DNA from 4 places in the Telluria sp. RT2P19 genome. Region 3 is predicted to be linked to each of the others. Evidence: predicted binding sites of a transcription regulator. Region 3 holds the regulator's gene; each other region holds the start of a gene.
What was found. The regulator FNR, encoded in region 3, switches genes on or off when oxygen is low (the NO sensors DNR and NnrR bind a similar motif). The targets are predictions, from matches to a motif close to TTGATNNNNATCAA.

Region 1 (3,662 bases), on a different contig from region 3:
CAGCGAAGACAGGAAGTGCCCCAGCGCGAACGGCAGGAACACGTAGAGGAATACCCCTACGCCGGACCGGCGCAGGGGGCCAGGCGCCGCCAGGGCGCAAGCGGGCGGCATCGCCGGACCCGGCTTGTCGCTCACGCCGCGTCGGGCTGGGCGGCGCCGCGCTCGCCCAGCGGCACCAGCGGGATCACGCGCCCGCCGGGACCGGGCAGCGGGGCGCCGCTTTCCAGCTCGAAGAAGAAGCGGTCGCGCCCGAAGGCGGGTGTCAACTGGTCGAGCCAGGTCGCATTGGCGTCGTACTTGGCGAAGAACGGGCGCCGCACCCACTCGGGATTGCGCGCCTGCAGGAACTGCAGCGCGAACAGCTTTTCGCCATTGATGGTCACCACGCCGTCGATGACGACCTTGCCGGGGAAGGCGCTCATCGACGGCCCGCGCACGGTGCGCGACAGGCCCGAAACCATCGAATACGCCTGCTGGAAGATCTCGTGGGCGCGCGCCAGCGGCAGGGCGAAGTAGTCGCGCGGGCCGGTGTCGCGCTCGACGAACATGTAATAGGGGATCGCGCCCAGGCGCACGCCGGTAGTCCACAGCTCGGCCCAGCTCTTCGGGTCTTCGTTGATGTGGCGGATCAGGGGGCCCTGCATGCGCAGGGTAGCGCCGGTGCCGACGATGCGCTTGACCGCCTGCTGGGCGATCGGCTGGCGGATCTCGACCGCGTGGTTGTAGTGGCCCATGATGGCCAGGTTCTTCCCGCTCGCCACCACCTTCTCGAACAAGCGCAGCAAGTCGTCGCTGTCCTTGTCCGACACGAAGCGCTGCGGCCAGTAGGCGACCGACTTGGTGCCGAGGCGGATGTTCTGGATGTGGGCCAGCTCGGGCGCCAGCAGCGGCTCGATGCATTCGGCGAGCGAGCGCGTATTCATGATCATCGGGTCGCCGCCGGTGATCAGGACGTCGGTTACCTCCGGATGCATCTCGAGATAGGCCACCAGCTCGCCGCATTCGCGCGCATCGAACTTCATGTCTTCCATGCCGACGAACTGCGGCCAGCGAAAGCAAAAGGTGCAATAGGCATGGCAGGTCTGGCCGGCGCTGGGAAAGAACAGCACCGTTTCCTTGTACTTGTGCTGCAGGCCCCTGAGCGGCGCATCGTTCACGCGCGGCACGTTGTGCGTCATCTGGCCGGCCGGGTGCGGGTTCATGCGCATGCGGATGGCGTGCGCCAGGCGCGCAATCGCGGCGGCGTCCTTCCTGTACAGCACCAGCTCGCGCAACTGCGCGTATTCCTGGGCCGGCAGCATGTCGCGGTGCGGGAAGGTCAGGCGGTAGATCGGATCGTCCGGCACGCGCTTCCAGTCGATCAGCTCATCCATCACATAGGCATTGGTGCGAAACGGCAGCACATGGGACACCACCTGTACGGCTTCCTGCAGCTCGGGTGTGAGCCGTTCCCATTGGCGTGAAGTGACGACGGTCTGGCGCGTGTAAGGCTTGAACTTGGAAGGCGTCGATGCAGTCGTGGCCACGAGGATTCTCCAGGGGGATGATGGGACCGGCAGCGACTTGCCGGGAAGCATTCATCTTAGGGAACGCCCATGCACAGGAATTGCCATCAATCAACCTGAGTATGCGCCGATGCCGGGCGGCGACAAACCTGCGCCGTAGTAGCCACGAATGAGGCAACGGTACAACGCGGACGGCGCTCGGTATCTGCCCTTGTGCGAACGCAATCCGGCGTGAGCGCGGCTCGCTACATTAGTACGTGCACTTGAGAAATATTCCACGGAAGACACACGAAAAGGAAGCCGCCCATGAAGATGATCGCCACTGCCGCCGCCCTGTGCCTGGGACTGGCCAGCGCCACTGCCCTGGCCAATGAGCCGACCGAGAAAGACGCCGTCGCGATGGCCGAGCGCGGCGCCGCCCTGATCAAGGCCAAGGGAAAGGCGCAGATGATGAAGCTGATTAATGCCAGGGACCCGAGTTTCGTCCAGGGCGCGCTGTATGTCGATTTGCGCGACGTCAAGACCGGCATCGTGCTGGCCCACCCTTATAACCCGTCGATCGTCGGCAAGGATTTGACCGACGTGCCGGATGCGAACGGCAAGAAGTATCGGCGCGAGATCATCGAACTGGCCGCCGCCAAGGGCAAGGGGTGGGTCGATTACCAGTACAAGAACCCGACGAGCGGCAAGATCGAGCCGAAGACCACGTATATCCTGCTGGTCGATGACGTGGTACTCGAAGCCGGCATCTACAAGAAGTAAGCCCTGCCCCGCCGCCAGCGCGCACCGTGCTGGCGGCCATTCTTGCGGAGTGATTCCCATGCTGAACAAACTGCGGATCGGCCAGAAACTGCTGCTGGCCCCGGGACTCGTGCTCGTCCTGCTGACCCTGCTCTCGGCAGCCGCCTACTACGGCATGGTGCGCCAGAACGCGTCGCTCGAACACATGGTGCAGGTGCGCGCGGCGCGCCTGCAGGCGGTGGCCGACGTCGCCGGCGAGGCGCGCTTCGCGCACGCCAACACCTACCAGTTGCTGGCCTGGGTCAACGGCAGCTTCGCCCGGAACCGGCTGGCGGCCCTGACGGCGGACATCGGGCGCAGACACGCCGCCATCGGCGACAGGCTGGGCCAGTTCGCCCACGGCGCCGAGCCGGATGAACGCGCGCCGATCGAAGCCTCGCAGGCGGCGCTCGCGCGCTACCGCAAGGCGGTCGGCGAGACGGTCGAAATGGCCTCGGTCGACCAGTCGATCGCCACCAACGCGATGCAGAAGGCCGAGCAGCAGTTCGGCGCCCTCGACGCCGAGTTGATCCGCCTGGCCCAGCTCGAGAAAAAGATGAGCGAGAACGCGCACGCCGCCGCCAAGGCGGAGTTTCGCAGCCTGGGATGGAGCATGGCCGGCCTGGTGCTGTTGTCGATCGGGTTGTCGCTGGTGGTGACGATGCTGGTGCGCCGCTCGATGCTGGCCGGGATCAACGCGATCGCGCGCACCGTCGGCGAACTGGCCGAGGGCCGGCTCGACGCGCCGCCGCTCAGGGCGCGTGGACGCGACGAGATCGACGACACCGCGCGCGCACTGGACCACACCATCGCGCGCCTGAACGCGGCCCTGCACAGCGTGATGAATGCGGTGCGCTCGATCGATACGGCGTCGCAGGAAATCGCCAGCGGCAACCTCGACCTGTCGACCCGCACCGAGATGCAGGCCGGCTCGCTCGAGCAGACCGCCAGCACCATGGAAACCCTGACCACGGCGGTCAAGGACAACGCCAGCAACGCGCGCCAGGCCTCCGAACTGGCGGCGGAAGCGGCGCAACTGGCCTCGCGCGGCGGCCAGGCGGTGCAGCAGGCGGTGACGACGATGGAATCGATCCAGGCGAGTTCGCGCAAGATCGTCGAGATCATCGGCGTCATCGACGGCATCTCGTTCCAGACCAATATCCTGGCCCTGAACGCGGCGGTGGAAGCGGCGCGCGCGGGCGAACAGGGACGGGGCTTCGCGGTCGTGGCGTCCGAGGTGCGCACGCTGGCCCAGCGCTCGGCGGCGGCGGCCAAGGAAATCAAGGGCCTGATCGCCGACTCGGTGAGCATCATCGAACGCGGCAACGCCGCGGTCAGCGAAGCCGGCGCCAGCATGGGCGACATCGTGTCCTCGGT
Region 2 (3,662 bases), on a different contig from region 3:
GTGTCCGCCAAGGTCGGCAAGCTGTTCGGTCCACGGACCGTCGTGGTGACGATGCAGAACGGCATACCGTTCTGGTACTTTCACCGCCATGGCGGCGAATTCGACGGGCGCACCGTGCACAGCGTCGACGCCGGTGGGGTCCTTGCGCGCCGGATTCCACCCGAGCGGGTGCTCGGTTGCGTGGTCTATCCGGCCGCCGAACTGGTGGCGCCGGGCGTCATCCGGCACATCGAAGGCGCGCGCTTTCCACTGGGCGAGCTGGACGGCACGTCGAGCGAGCGGGTGGAGGCGGTCGCGGCCTGCTTCCAGCAGGCCGGCTTCAAGTCGCCGGTGCTCGACAATATCCGCGCCGAGATCTGGCTCAAGCTGTGGGGCAACGTCAGCTTCAACCCGATCAGCGCACTGGCGCATTCGACCCTGGTCGACATCTGCCAGTATCCGCTCACGCGCGAGCTGGCCGCGGCCATGATGCGCGAGGCGGAAGCGGTCGCCAGCAAGCTGGGCATCACGTTCAGGGTCACGCTGGACCGGCGCATCGAGGGCGCCGAAAAGATCGGCAAGCACAAGACCTCGATGCTGCAGGACGTGGAGGCGGGCCGGGGACCGGAAATCGACGCCCTGGTCGGTTCGGTGATCGAGCTGGCGCGCATGACCGACACGCCAACGCCGCATATCGATTCGGCCTATGCGCTGGTGAAGCTGCTGGAGCAGACCATGACCGAGGAACGCGGCGGGGTGCGGCTGCAGCGGCTGGCCACGGCCTGAACGGGTGTAGCGACACGCAACCGGTTTCGCATGAAAACCACCGCCGCCCCCGCGCGAGGCGGCGGCCCGGTCTGCCTGCGTTACCGCGACGCTTGCAAGCCTGGGCCCCCGCCTTCGCGGGGCGACGTGCTGGCGCCGGCGAACATGGCTACTTCGTCAGCCCTTCAGATCTTCCCCCGATTCTTCAGGCGGCTCAGCGTCTCTGGCGACAGGTTCAGGTATGCCGCCAGTTCCTTCTTCGGCAGCCGTTCGAACAGGTCGGGGTGCTTGCGCATGAAGCGGTGCACCCGGCCCGGCGCATCGAGCAGATGCAGCGTGATGGTGTGCGCCATGATGCCGCTCATCAGGTTCATGACCTCGTACTCGAACGCCTGCTTCACGGTGCTGTGACTGCGCATGTAGTCGACCCACTGCGGCAGCGGCATGCGCGCCACCCGCACCTTGGTGACGCAGGCGATGCTGAATGGCGTCGGCATCTTCAGGCACCAGGCGGCGTAGCTGGTTTCGATATCGCGTTCCGCCGAGAAGCGCAGGATCATTTCTTTCGCTTCCTGGTTGGAGACCTGGCGCTTGAGGATGCCGTCCAGGATGAAGTACTGCGACATCTCTTGCACGCCCTGGTTCATCAGCAAGTCGCCCTTCTGGTGATTCTCGATCGTCAAATAAGGTTCCAGCGCCGCCATTTCGCTGTCGCGCAGTTCCTTGAGAACCACGTTCTGCTTCAGTTGAAGGCGAATGATGTTTCGTTCCGAGTGATTTGCAATAGTCGTCATGAACGCGGCCGTTTAGCGAGATTCTCGCATCATGCGGCCAAAATTGACCATGGTCAATGAGACAAATCAGGGGCGCTGGCTATGATGGTTTGCGGGCGTTACACACCGCGTTCTGCCCGGATCGACAATAACTGGAGACAGCAATGACTAACCACGTATCGGTAGACGTGACCGACGGCTTCCACCTGGTAATCGATGCGCTGAAACACAACGACATCGATACGATTTTCGGCCTGGTCGGCATTCCGATTACCGACCTGGCGCGCCTGGCGCAGGCCGAGGGGATGCGCTTCATCGGCTTTCGTCATGAACAGAACGCCGGCAATGCCGCGGCGATCGCCGGCTATATGACGCAAAAGCCGGGTATTTGCCTGACCGTCTCGGCGCCGGGCTTCCTCAACGGCCTGACAGCACTGGCCAATGCGACCACCAACTGCTTCCCGATGATCCTGATTTCCGGGTCGAGCGAACGCGAGATCGTCGACCTGCAACAGGGCGACTATGAAGAAATGGATCAGCTGAACGCGGCCAAGCCCTACGCCAAGGCGTCCTACCGCATCAACAAGGCCGAGGACATCGGCGTCGGCGTCGCGCGTGCGATTCGCGCCGCCGTGTCGGGCCGCCCGGGCGGCGTCTATCTCGACCTGCCGGCGCAGCTGCTGGCGCAGACCATCGAGGCCGGCCACGCCAAGCGCTCCCTGATCAAGGTGGTCGACCCGGTGCCGCGCCAGATCCCAAGCCAGGATGCGGTGCAGCGCGCGCTGGCGCTGCTCAAGGGCGCGAAAAAGCCGCTGATCCTGCTCGGCAAGGGCGCCGCCTACGCCCAGGCCGACGACGACATCCGCGCGCTGGTCGAGCGCACCGGCATTCCCTACCTGCCGATGTCGATGGCCAAGGGCCTGCTGCCGGATACCCACGCCCAGTCGGCTTCGGCGGCGCGCTCCTATGTACTGGCCGAGGCCGACGTCGTGGTGCTGATCGGCGCGCGCCTGAACTGGCTGCTGGCCCATGGCAAGGGCAAGACCTGGGGCAAACCCAAGCAGTTCGTCCAGATCGATATCTCGCCGACCGAAATCGACAGCAACGTGGCGATCGCCGCGCCGCTGATCGGCGATATCGGCTCGTGCGTGGCGGCCCTGCTCGACGGCCTCGACGGCGCCGGCATCGCCCGGCCCGACGCGGAATGGCTCGGCCCGATCGCCGAACGCAAGGAGCAGAACACGGCCAAGATGGCGGCGCTGCTCAACCGCGATGCGGCGCCGATGAACTTCCACACCGCGCTGCGGGCCATCCGCGACGTGCTGAAGGACCATCCGGACATCAACCTGGTCAACGAGGGCGCCAATACCCTCGACTATGCGCGCAGCATCGTCGACCAGTACCAGCCGCGCAAGCGTTTCGACTCCGGCACCTGGGGCATCATGGGCATCGGCATGGGCTACGCGATCGGCGCGGCCGTCGTCAGCGGCAAGCCGGTGGTCGCGATCGAGGGCGACAGCGCCTTCGGTTTCAGCGGCATGGAACTCGAGACGATCTGCCGCTACGAGCTGCCGGTCACGACGATCATCTTCAACAACAACGGCGTGTACCGCGGCACCGACGTCAATCCGACCGGCGGCAAGGACGTGGCCCCGACCGTGTTCGTCAAGAACGCCCGCTACGACAAGATGATCGAGGCCTTCGGCGGCATCGGTTACCACGCGACCACCCCGGAAGAACTGGCCAGCGCGCTGGCCGAGGCGATCGCCGCCGGCAAGCCCGCCCTGATCAATGCCGTGATCGACGAGACCGCCGGCACCGAGAGCGGCCGCCTGACCAATCTGAATCCGCAAAGCAACGCAAAAAAGTGACATGACAGGCATGACAGCGACACGCACGACCGCCGGCGCCCACGGGGCCGCCGGCGGGGCCCGCAATATCGACTGAATAAAGGAGACTGACATCATGAGCAAACCACTCGAAGGTATCAAGATCATCGACTTCACCCACGTCCAGGCCGGCCCGGCCTGTACCCAGCTACTTGCATGGTTCGGCGCCGACGTGATCAAGGTCGAGCGTCCCGGCGCCGGCGACGTCACGCGCTCGCAGCTGCGCGACATCCCGGGTGTCGACGCCCTGTATTTC
Region 3 (3,662 bases):
CCTTGCTGCACCGCGTTGGCCAGGAACAGGTAATAGACGATGTTGCCGGTCAGGCCGAGGCCGACCAGGGTACGCCAGGCCTGCCAGTCGAGATGGCTGCGCAGCCGCCTCCAGGCCGGGTAGATGAGGAGGGCGGCGACCAGCCCGTAAGCGAGGTAGCGCCCGGCGGCCAGCTGGATCGGCAGGAATGCGGGCGCCAGTGCCGGCGCCAGGAAGACCAGGCCCCATAGCGCGCCGGCGGCGATCCCGGCGCCGACGCCGGCCAGGATGGAAAGACCGGTCGCGCCGGTGGTGGTGTGCATGTGAATCTCCTTCGATGAACGGAGATTGTCGATGCTGGAGCAGCGGTTGTCCTGGCCGGAACTACTGCGGGTTTGACGCGCTCTCCCGACTTGCGCGCCGATAGGCGGCGGGCGTGGCGTCGCAAGCGCGGCGCATGGCGCGCGTCAGGCTGGTCTGGTCCGAGAAACCGCAGGCGAGCGCGATATCGGCCACGCTGCGGCTGGTGCCGGCCAGCAGGCCGCGTGCGCGATCGAGGCGGCAGTCCAGCAGCCAGGCATGCGGCGTTCGGCCAAGCTCTTCGCGAAACACGGCGTGCAGGCGGCTCACGCTCAGGTTGGCGGCGCGCGCCATCGATTCGGTGCTCCAGTCCAGACCGGGCGCGGACTCGATGCGCGCCAGCAGTACGGCCAGGCGCGAGCTGGCGCGCGGCGTATCAAGGCTCAGGGTGTCGAGCAGCAGCGGGGCCCAGCCCTGCACCAGCGCCGGCGCCGGAGCGGCCTCGCGCGCCATGAGGCCCATGAACTCGATCAGCTTGCGCGCGGGTGGGCCCAGCGCGATGAAGGGCCGCTCCAGCAGGCCCTGCCAGGGACCGTGCCCGAAGGCGGTGCGCTCGACGTCGACGATCAGCGAACAGTTGGCGGCCTGGCTCGATTGCGCATGCCAGGCGCCGGGCGCGACCAGCGCGCCGTGCAGGGGATCGAGCCGGCCGCGCCGCTCCTCGATGTCGAGCAGCACGTCTCCATGCACCGGCAGCACCAGCTGGGCGAAGTCGTGGCGGTCGCCCCGGTGCACGCGATCGTAGCTGCGCAAGTGCAGGTCGCAGGAGGGCCGCGCAATCATGGTCTTTACGCCATCGGACTGCACACGTCGGTGCCGGCTGCCAGCGCCTTCAGCTTGGGCTGGTCGAGCAGGGTGACTTCGCGCTTGTCGACTTCGAGCCAGCCCTGCTTCTTGAAGCGCGACAGCAGGCGGCTGATGCTCTCGATGGTCAGGCCAAGGTAGTTGCCGATGTCTTCGCGCGACATGCGCAGCTGGAAACGGTCGGCGGCGTAGCCGCGCGCGGCGTAGCGGGCCGACAGGTTCACCAGGAAGACGGCGAAACGCTGCTCGGCACGCATATTGCCCAGCAACAGCATGACGTTCTGCTCGCGCGTGATTTCCTGGCTCATGATGCGGTGGAAGTGGCGCAGCAGCGTCGGCACCTCGCCGAACAGGTCTTCCAGGCGCGCGAACGGGATCTCGCACACTTCGCTGTCTTCGAGTGCGACGGCGTCGCAGTGGTGCGTGCCGCTGATCGCATCCATGCCGAGCAACTCGCCGGCCATCTGGAAGCCGGTGATCTGGGCCACCCCGGCCGCATTCACCTGGTAGGTCTTGAAGTGGCCGAAGCGCACCGCGTACAGGTTGCGGAAAGGCTCGCCCACGGCGTACAGGCGTTCGTCGCGCTCGAGCCGGCGGCGCCGGCCGATGATCTTGTCCAGGCGGTCGATCTCGGCTTCTTCCAGTCCCATCGGCAGGCATAGCCGGTGCATGCTGCACTGCGCGCAAGACTTCAGTGCATGGAGATTCAGGGACGGCTCGGACTGCCGGGACAGGGACTGGCTCATGGGGATGGTCGCTTTATTCGGTACACCGGGAATTATAGACCCCTTGCACGGCGTGCCTACGGGCAAGGCAGAAACCTGCGCTAAATAAGGAACAAACAAGGAACTTTTGTTGCGATTCGATCGGCATGTGTTCAAAAACGACTCAACAATGATAAAAATGACATCGTCAATCGTGCGCGTCGGTGCTGTGCTTACCATGTGCATTCGACTTCGGGGGAGTTCATATGTTCGGCTTGACCGCACTGGAGCTGGCGCGCATCCAGTTCGCCTTCACGATTTCCTTTCACATCATCTTCCCCGCGATCACTATCGGCATGGCCAGCTATCTGGCCGTGCTCGAGGCGTGCTGGCTCAAGACGAAGCGCCAGGTCTACGTCGACCTCTACCATTTCTGGCTCAGGATCTTCGCGGTCGCCTTCGGCATGGGCGTGGTGTCGGGCATCGTGATGGCCTACCAGATCGGGACCAACTGGAGCTACCTGTCCGAGTTCGCCGGCAGCGTCATGGGCCCGCTGCTCACCTACGAGGTGCTGACCGCCTTCTTCCTGGAGGCCGGCTTCCTGGGCGTGATGCTGTTCGGCTGGAACCGGGTCGGGCCGCAACTGCACTTCCTTGCCACCTGCATGGTCGCCATCGGCACGCTGATCTCCTCGACCTGGATCCTGGGCGCCAACAGCTGGATGCAGACGCCCCAGGGCTACGCCATCGAGGGCGGCCGCATGATCCCGGTCGACTGGCTGGCCATCGTCTTCAACCCCTCCTTTCCGTATCGCCTGATGCACATGGTGGTGGCGGCCTACCTGGCCACGGCCCTCATCGTCGGCGCGTCCGCCGCCTGGCACCTCCTGCACGGTCGCGACAACAAGAACGTGCGCAAGATGCTGTCGATGGCGATGTGGATGATCCTGCTGGTGGCGCCGGTCCAGGCCGTGATCGGCGATTTCCATGGCCTGAACACGCTCAAGCACCAGCCGGCCAAGCTGGCGGCGATGGAGGGCCACTGGCAAAACACGCCGGGCGAGGCGGTGCCATTGATCCTGTTCGGCATTCCCGACATGGAGCGCGAGGAAACCCGCTACGCGGTCGAGATACCCTACCTGGGCAGCATCATCCTGACACATACGCTGCGCGGCCAGTTCCCGGGCCTGAAGGAATTCCCGCGCGCAGACCGTCCCAACTCCCTGATCGTGTTCTGGAGTTTCCGCACCATGGTGGGACTGGGCCTGTTGATGATCGCGCTCGGGGCCTGGAGCCTGTGGCTCAGGCGTGGAGGGCGAATCTACGGCAAGCGGCTGTTCCTGCGCTTTGCCCTGGCGATGGGGCCGGCCGGCCTGGTCGCCATCCTGGCCGGCTGGATCACGACCGAGGTCGGCCGCCAGCCATGGGTGATCTACGGCGTGCTGCGCACGGCCGATGCGGTGTCGCCGCACAGCGCGACCACGATGGGCGTGACCCTGGGGATGTTCGTCGTGGCCTACCTGTTCGTGTTCGGCGCCGGCACCGTCTACCTGCTGCGCCTGATTCACAAGGGGCCGCAGCACTTCGTCCTGAACCGGCCGCCCGAGGGCGGGCCGGGTGAAGGGCGCACGCCGATGCGGCCGCTGTCGGCGGCCGATGTCGACAACGACGGCAGCATCAGGGGCAATATCGACGACAACCCCGACGGCAACCCCGACCAACCGACGCGGAGCTGAGCATGGGCATCGACACATCCGTTATCTGGATCCTGATCATTTTCTTCGCGGTCTTCATGTACGTGCTGCTCGACGGCTT
Region 4 (3,662 bases), on a different contig from region 3:
GTCGGACGGCGTGCCGCCCCAGCCGGCGACCGGCACGATGGCGCGTTCGACATCCAGCAGGGACTCGGCGCCGTGCGCACCGCCAATCGAAAAGGCCAGCGCAAGGGCGCCGGCGAAACGTGAAACAGGTCCAGGGCGCATGTCGGAATACTCGGGAAGGTAGGCAGGATGGATGAGCCGTCATCTTTCCATGTTTGACCGTGCAGCGCCAGTGCTTACAAACTGATAAGCTGGCCGCGACGATAACGACATCGAGACGCCAGCATGCGAACCATCACCCAGATCCTCCGCGACAGCAAGACCGTCGCCATCGTCGGCATGTCCGACAAGGCCGACCGCGCCAGCAACGAAGTGGGCGCCTACTTGCAGCAACACGGCTACCGCATCCTGCCCGTCAACCCCAGCTATGCCGGCCAGACCATCCACGGCGAAATGGCGTACGCCACCTTGCAGGATGCGGCCGACGCCCTCGCCAGCAGCGGCCAGCGCATCGATATCGTCGACTGCTTTCGCAAGTCCGAAGACATCGGACCGATCGCGCGCGACGCCATCGCCGTGCGCGCCAGCTGCCTGTGGATGCAGCTCGACATCGAAAACCAGGCCGCCGCCGACCTGGCGCGCGCCGCGGGGCTCGATGTCGTCATGAACCACTGCATCAAGATCGAGCACCGCAGCCTGCAAGGATAAAAAACGGATCGTTGCCGGGGTTGCCGCTTGCGCTACAATCGTCGCACTCCAATCCCGTCAATACCACGCCATGATCAAGACCATCGCCCTGCTGCTCGCCGCCACGGCCGCCGCCAGCTTCACCCAGCCAGCAAGCGCGCAGGCCGCGCCGGTCGCCGCGCTGACCAAGAGCCCGGCCGCATGCCCGGCGGTGCTCAAGCACAGCTTCAAGCGCCTGCAGGACGAAGCGCCGCAAGACCTTTGCCAGTACAGCGGCAAGGTGGTGCTGGTGGTGAACACGGCCAGCTACTGCGGCTTCACCAAGCAGTACGAAGGTCTCGAGAAAATCTACGCCAAGTACGGCGGCCGCGGCCTCGTGATCCTGGGCTTCCCGTCGAACGACTTCGGCCAGCAGGAGCCGGGCAGCGCAAAGGAAATCGCCGACCTGTGCTTCAACACCTATGGCGTCAAGTTCCCGATGTTCGCCAAGAGTTCGGTGAAGGGCCCGCAAGCCAATCCGCTGCATGCGCAGCTGATCAAGGCCACCGGCCAGGAACCGAAGTGGAACTTCACCAAGTACCTGATCGGCCGAGACGGCAAGGTGCTCGACTACTTCCCGAGCAAGGTCACGCCGGAAGATCCGCAGCTGACCGGGAAGATCGAAGCGGCGCTGTAAGCGCCGGGTGCAGGATCGGAGAGGGTGTTCCCGAACGGGTCCTGCCCGGAACGTCCTTGCACCGCGGATCGCATGTGCTCATAGAAGCCGAGCGCCTGTCCACTCTGTTCTTTGACGTCCACCGCGTGGCGTTCGGCTGCGCGAGCGCGAACGCCATCAGGGCCCGACCGGCGATGCTGCGCATGGGGCGTTCTGTCGAATGCGTATGCTCGCTCACAGATATAACCTGGGAGATAGACGTTTTATAAACCATACTAATAGCATGGTCATTTTGATGTAGATCATAGTTTGTTTTACTTCACATCAATAAGCTTACCTTCGTCGCAGATGACATGAAAACGAAGAAAGGTAAGAAAAAGATGAAAACGACGATGAAAACCATGCTGCTGGCCCTGATCGCCATGAGCGCTGCGCAAGCGATGGCCCAGGAAACCCCATGGCTGGTGCGCGCCCGCGCCGTGCACGTCGACCCGGACAACAAGTCGACGCCGATCGGTGGCGTCGGCGCGGCGGACCGCCTCGAAGTCAGCAGCAAGACCATTCCCGAACTGGACATCAGCTACTTCTTCACCCCGCACATCGCGGCCGAACTGGTCCTGACGTATCCACAGAAGCACAAGGCGCGCCTGGATGGCGCCGAGATCGGCACCTTCAAGCACCTGCCGCCGACCCTCAGCCTGCAATACCACTTCGCCCCCGGCGCGGCCATCAGTCCGTACCTCGGCGCCGGCGTGAACTACACCCGCATGTCGAGCATCAAGCTGCTCGATGGCGCCGGCGACCTGGAAAACGACAGCTGGGGCCTGGCGCTGCAGGCCGGCGTCAATCTTCGCCTGAATGAACGCTGGTCGATCAATGCCGACGTCAAGAAGCTCAACCTGCGCAGCGATGTGTATGTCGGCGGCGCCAAGGCCAGCCACCTGAAGGTCGATCCGGTCCTGGTGGGACTGGGCGTGGGCTACCGCTTCTAGGCCGATCACCCAAGCCGATCACCCAAGCCGATCACGTCCCCCGTCTTCCTGCGCGAGCTTCCAGCAAAAGCAGCGGGCAGGCAGACGGGCAGGGCGTGAACCAGGCTTCAGATCATGTTCGGCGCCAGCCGCAGCAAGACAGTGTGCAGCGCATGCGCCGGCATTGGCGCGACGACGGCGCGCTGCCGGTCGGACTCATGCAGCCGCGAGGACGGCGCGCAGCGGTCCGCGCAAGGCGTTGCAGACCACGATGTCGTCGGCTTGCTCAAGCATGGCGCGCGTGATCACGGCTTCGCGCGCATGCCATGCCGGCGCGGCGAGCATCACGGCGCGCATCACGCCCGGCAGCACGCCGGCCGATAGTGGCGGCGTGAGCCAGACGTCCTCGAAGCGCACGAACACGGTGCTGCGTCCTCCTTCGGTCAACTCGCCCCGCTCGTTGAAGAACAGCGCATCGAAGGCGCCTTGCGCCTCGGCCGCCTTCCACGCCGCGTCGTAGCGGCTGCGGATGCTGGTCTTGTGGCGCAGGAAGACGTCGCCGCTGTGTGTGAGCTCGTCGGCCAGCAGCAGCGTCACCGGTTCGTGCAAGGGCGCCAGCTCGCCCGCGGCGAGGGTCATGTCGCCGGTATGCGACACGGCCAGGCGCAAGCGGTGCAGCGCATCGGAAGGCAGCGCTTCGCTGGCTTGCAGCAGCGCCATGTGCGCCGCGCCGCGGTCGAACGCAAAACCGAAATAGGCGCACGATGCGGCCAGGCGGTCGAGATGCTGTTCGAGGTGGCGACAGCCATGCTCGCGCGAGGCGCGGACGGTTTCGAAGATCTCGAATTCGTTGTGCAGGCCGGTCAGGAAGCGCGCCTTCAACAGACACTCGGCGAATTCGGACTGCGCATCGCTGTCGTGCACGATGCCGGCGCCCACGCCCAGCTCGCCGGTTCGCAGGCCGTCTTGCACGCTGCCGTGCGGCGCGCCGCCTTGCGCGGGGCCGAGCGACAGGGTCCGGATTGGCACCGACAGGCAGAAGTCGCCATAGCCGCGGCCCGGCGGCGCCGGATCGAACCAGCCGATCGCGCCGGTATAGATGCCGCGCGCGTCCGGCTCGAGTTCATGGATGATCTCCATCGCGCGCCGCTTGGGGGCGCCGGTGATCGAACCGCAGGGGTACAGCGCGTCGAAGATCTCGTCCAGCTGCACGTCGTCGCGCAGGCGCGCCTGCACGGTCGACGTCATCTGCAGCACGGCGCCGTAGCGCTGGACCTCGAACAGGGCGGGCACCTCGACGCTGCCCGTCTGCGCCACGCGACCGAGGTCGTTGCGCAGCAGGTCGACGATCATCAGGTTCTCGGCGCGGT

Region 1: AC56KW_RS03030 (KamA family radical SAM protein) is a predicted target of FNR. The motif match lies at 1,607-1,620, and genes of this name have one in related genera.
Region 2: oxc (oxalyl-CoA decarboxylase) is a predicted target of FNR. The motif match lies at 1,582-1,595, and genes of this name have one in related genera.
Region 4: AC56KW_RS11910 (OmpW/AlkL family protein) is a predicted target of FNR. The motif match lies at 1,614-1,627, and genes of this name have one in related genera.

Annotation. Positions count from the first base shown of each region.
Region 1 is NZ_JCASIL010000002.1:193,114-196,775, forward strand. It holds gene AC56KW_RS03025 (MFS transporter) at 1-135, opposite strand, end outside; gene AC56KW_RS03030 (KamA family radical SAM protein) at 132-1,526, opposite strand; gene AC56KW_RS03035 (cache domain-containing protein) at 1,812-2,267, shown strand; gene AC56KW_RS03040 (methyl-accepting chemotaxis protein) at 2,326-3,662, shown strand, end outside.
Region 2 is NZ_JCASIL010000001.1:399,627-403,288, forward strand. It holds gene AC56KW_RS01710 (2-dehydropantoate 2-reductase) at 1-765, shown strand, start outside; gene AC56KW_RS01715 (Crp/Fnr family transcriptional regulator) at 930-1,538, opposite strand; gene oxc (oxalyl-CoA decarboxylase) at 1,682-3,388, shown strand; gene frc (formyl-CoA transferase) at 3,483-3,662, shown strand, end outside.
Region 3 is NZ_JCASIL010000003.1:430,942-434,603, reverse strand. It holds gene AC56KW_RS06210 (DMT family transporter) at 1-302, opposite strand, end outside; gene AC56KW_RS06205 (helix-turn-helix transcriptional regulator) at 364-1,122, opposite strand; gene fnr (fumarate/nitrate reduction transcriptional regulator Fnr) at 1,128-1,889, opposite strand; gene AC56KW_RS06195 (cytochrome ubiquinol oxidase subunit I) at 2,114-3,583, shown strand; gene cydB (cytochrome d ubiquinol oxidase subunit II) at 3,586-3,662, shown strand, end outside.
Region 4 is NZ_JCASIL010000008.1:43,557-47,218, forward strand. It holds gene AC56KW_RS11895 (peptidoglycan recognition protein family protein) at 1-141, opposite strand, end outside; gene AC56KW_RS11900 (CoA-binding protein) at 265-687, shown strand; gene AC56KW_RS11905 (glutathione peroxidase) at 758-1,342, shown strand; gene AC56KW_RS11910 (OmpW/AlkL family protein) at 1,702-2,313, shown strand; gene pabB (aminodeoxychorismate synthase component I) at 2,509-3,662, opposite strand, start outside.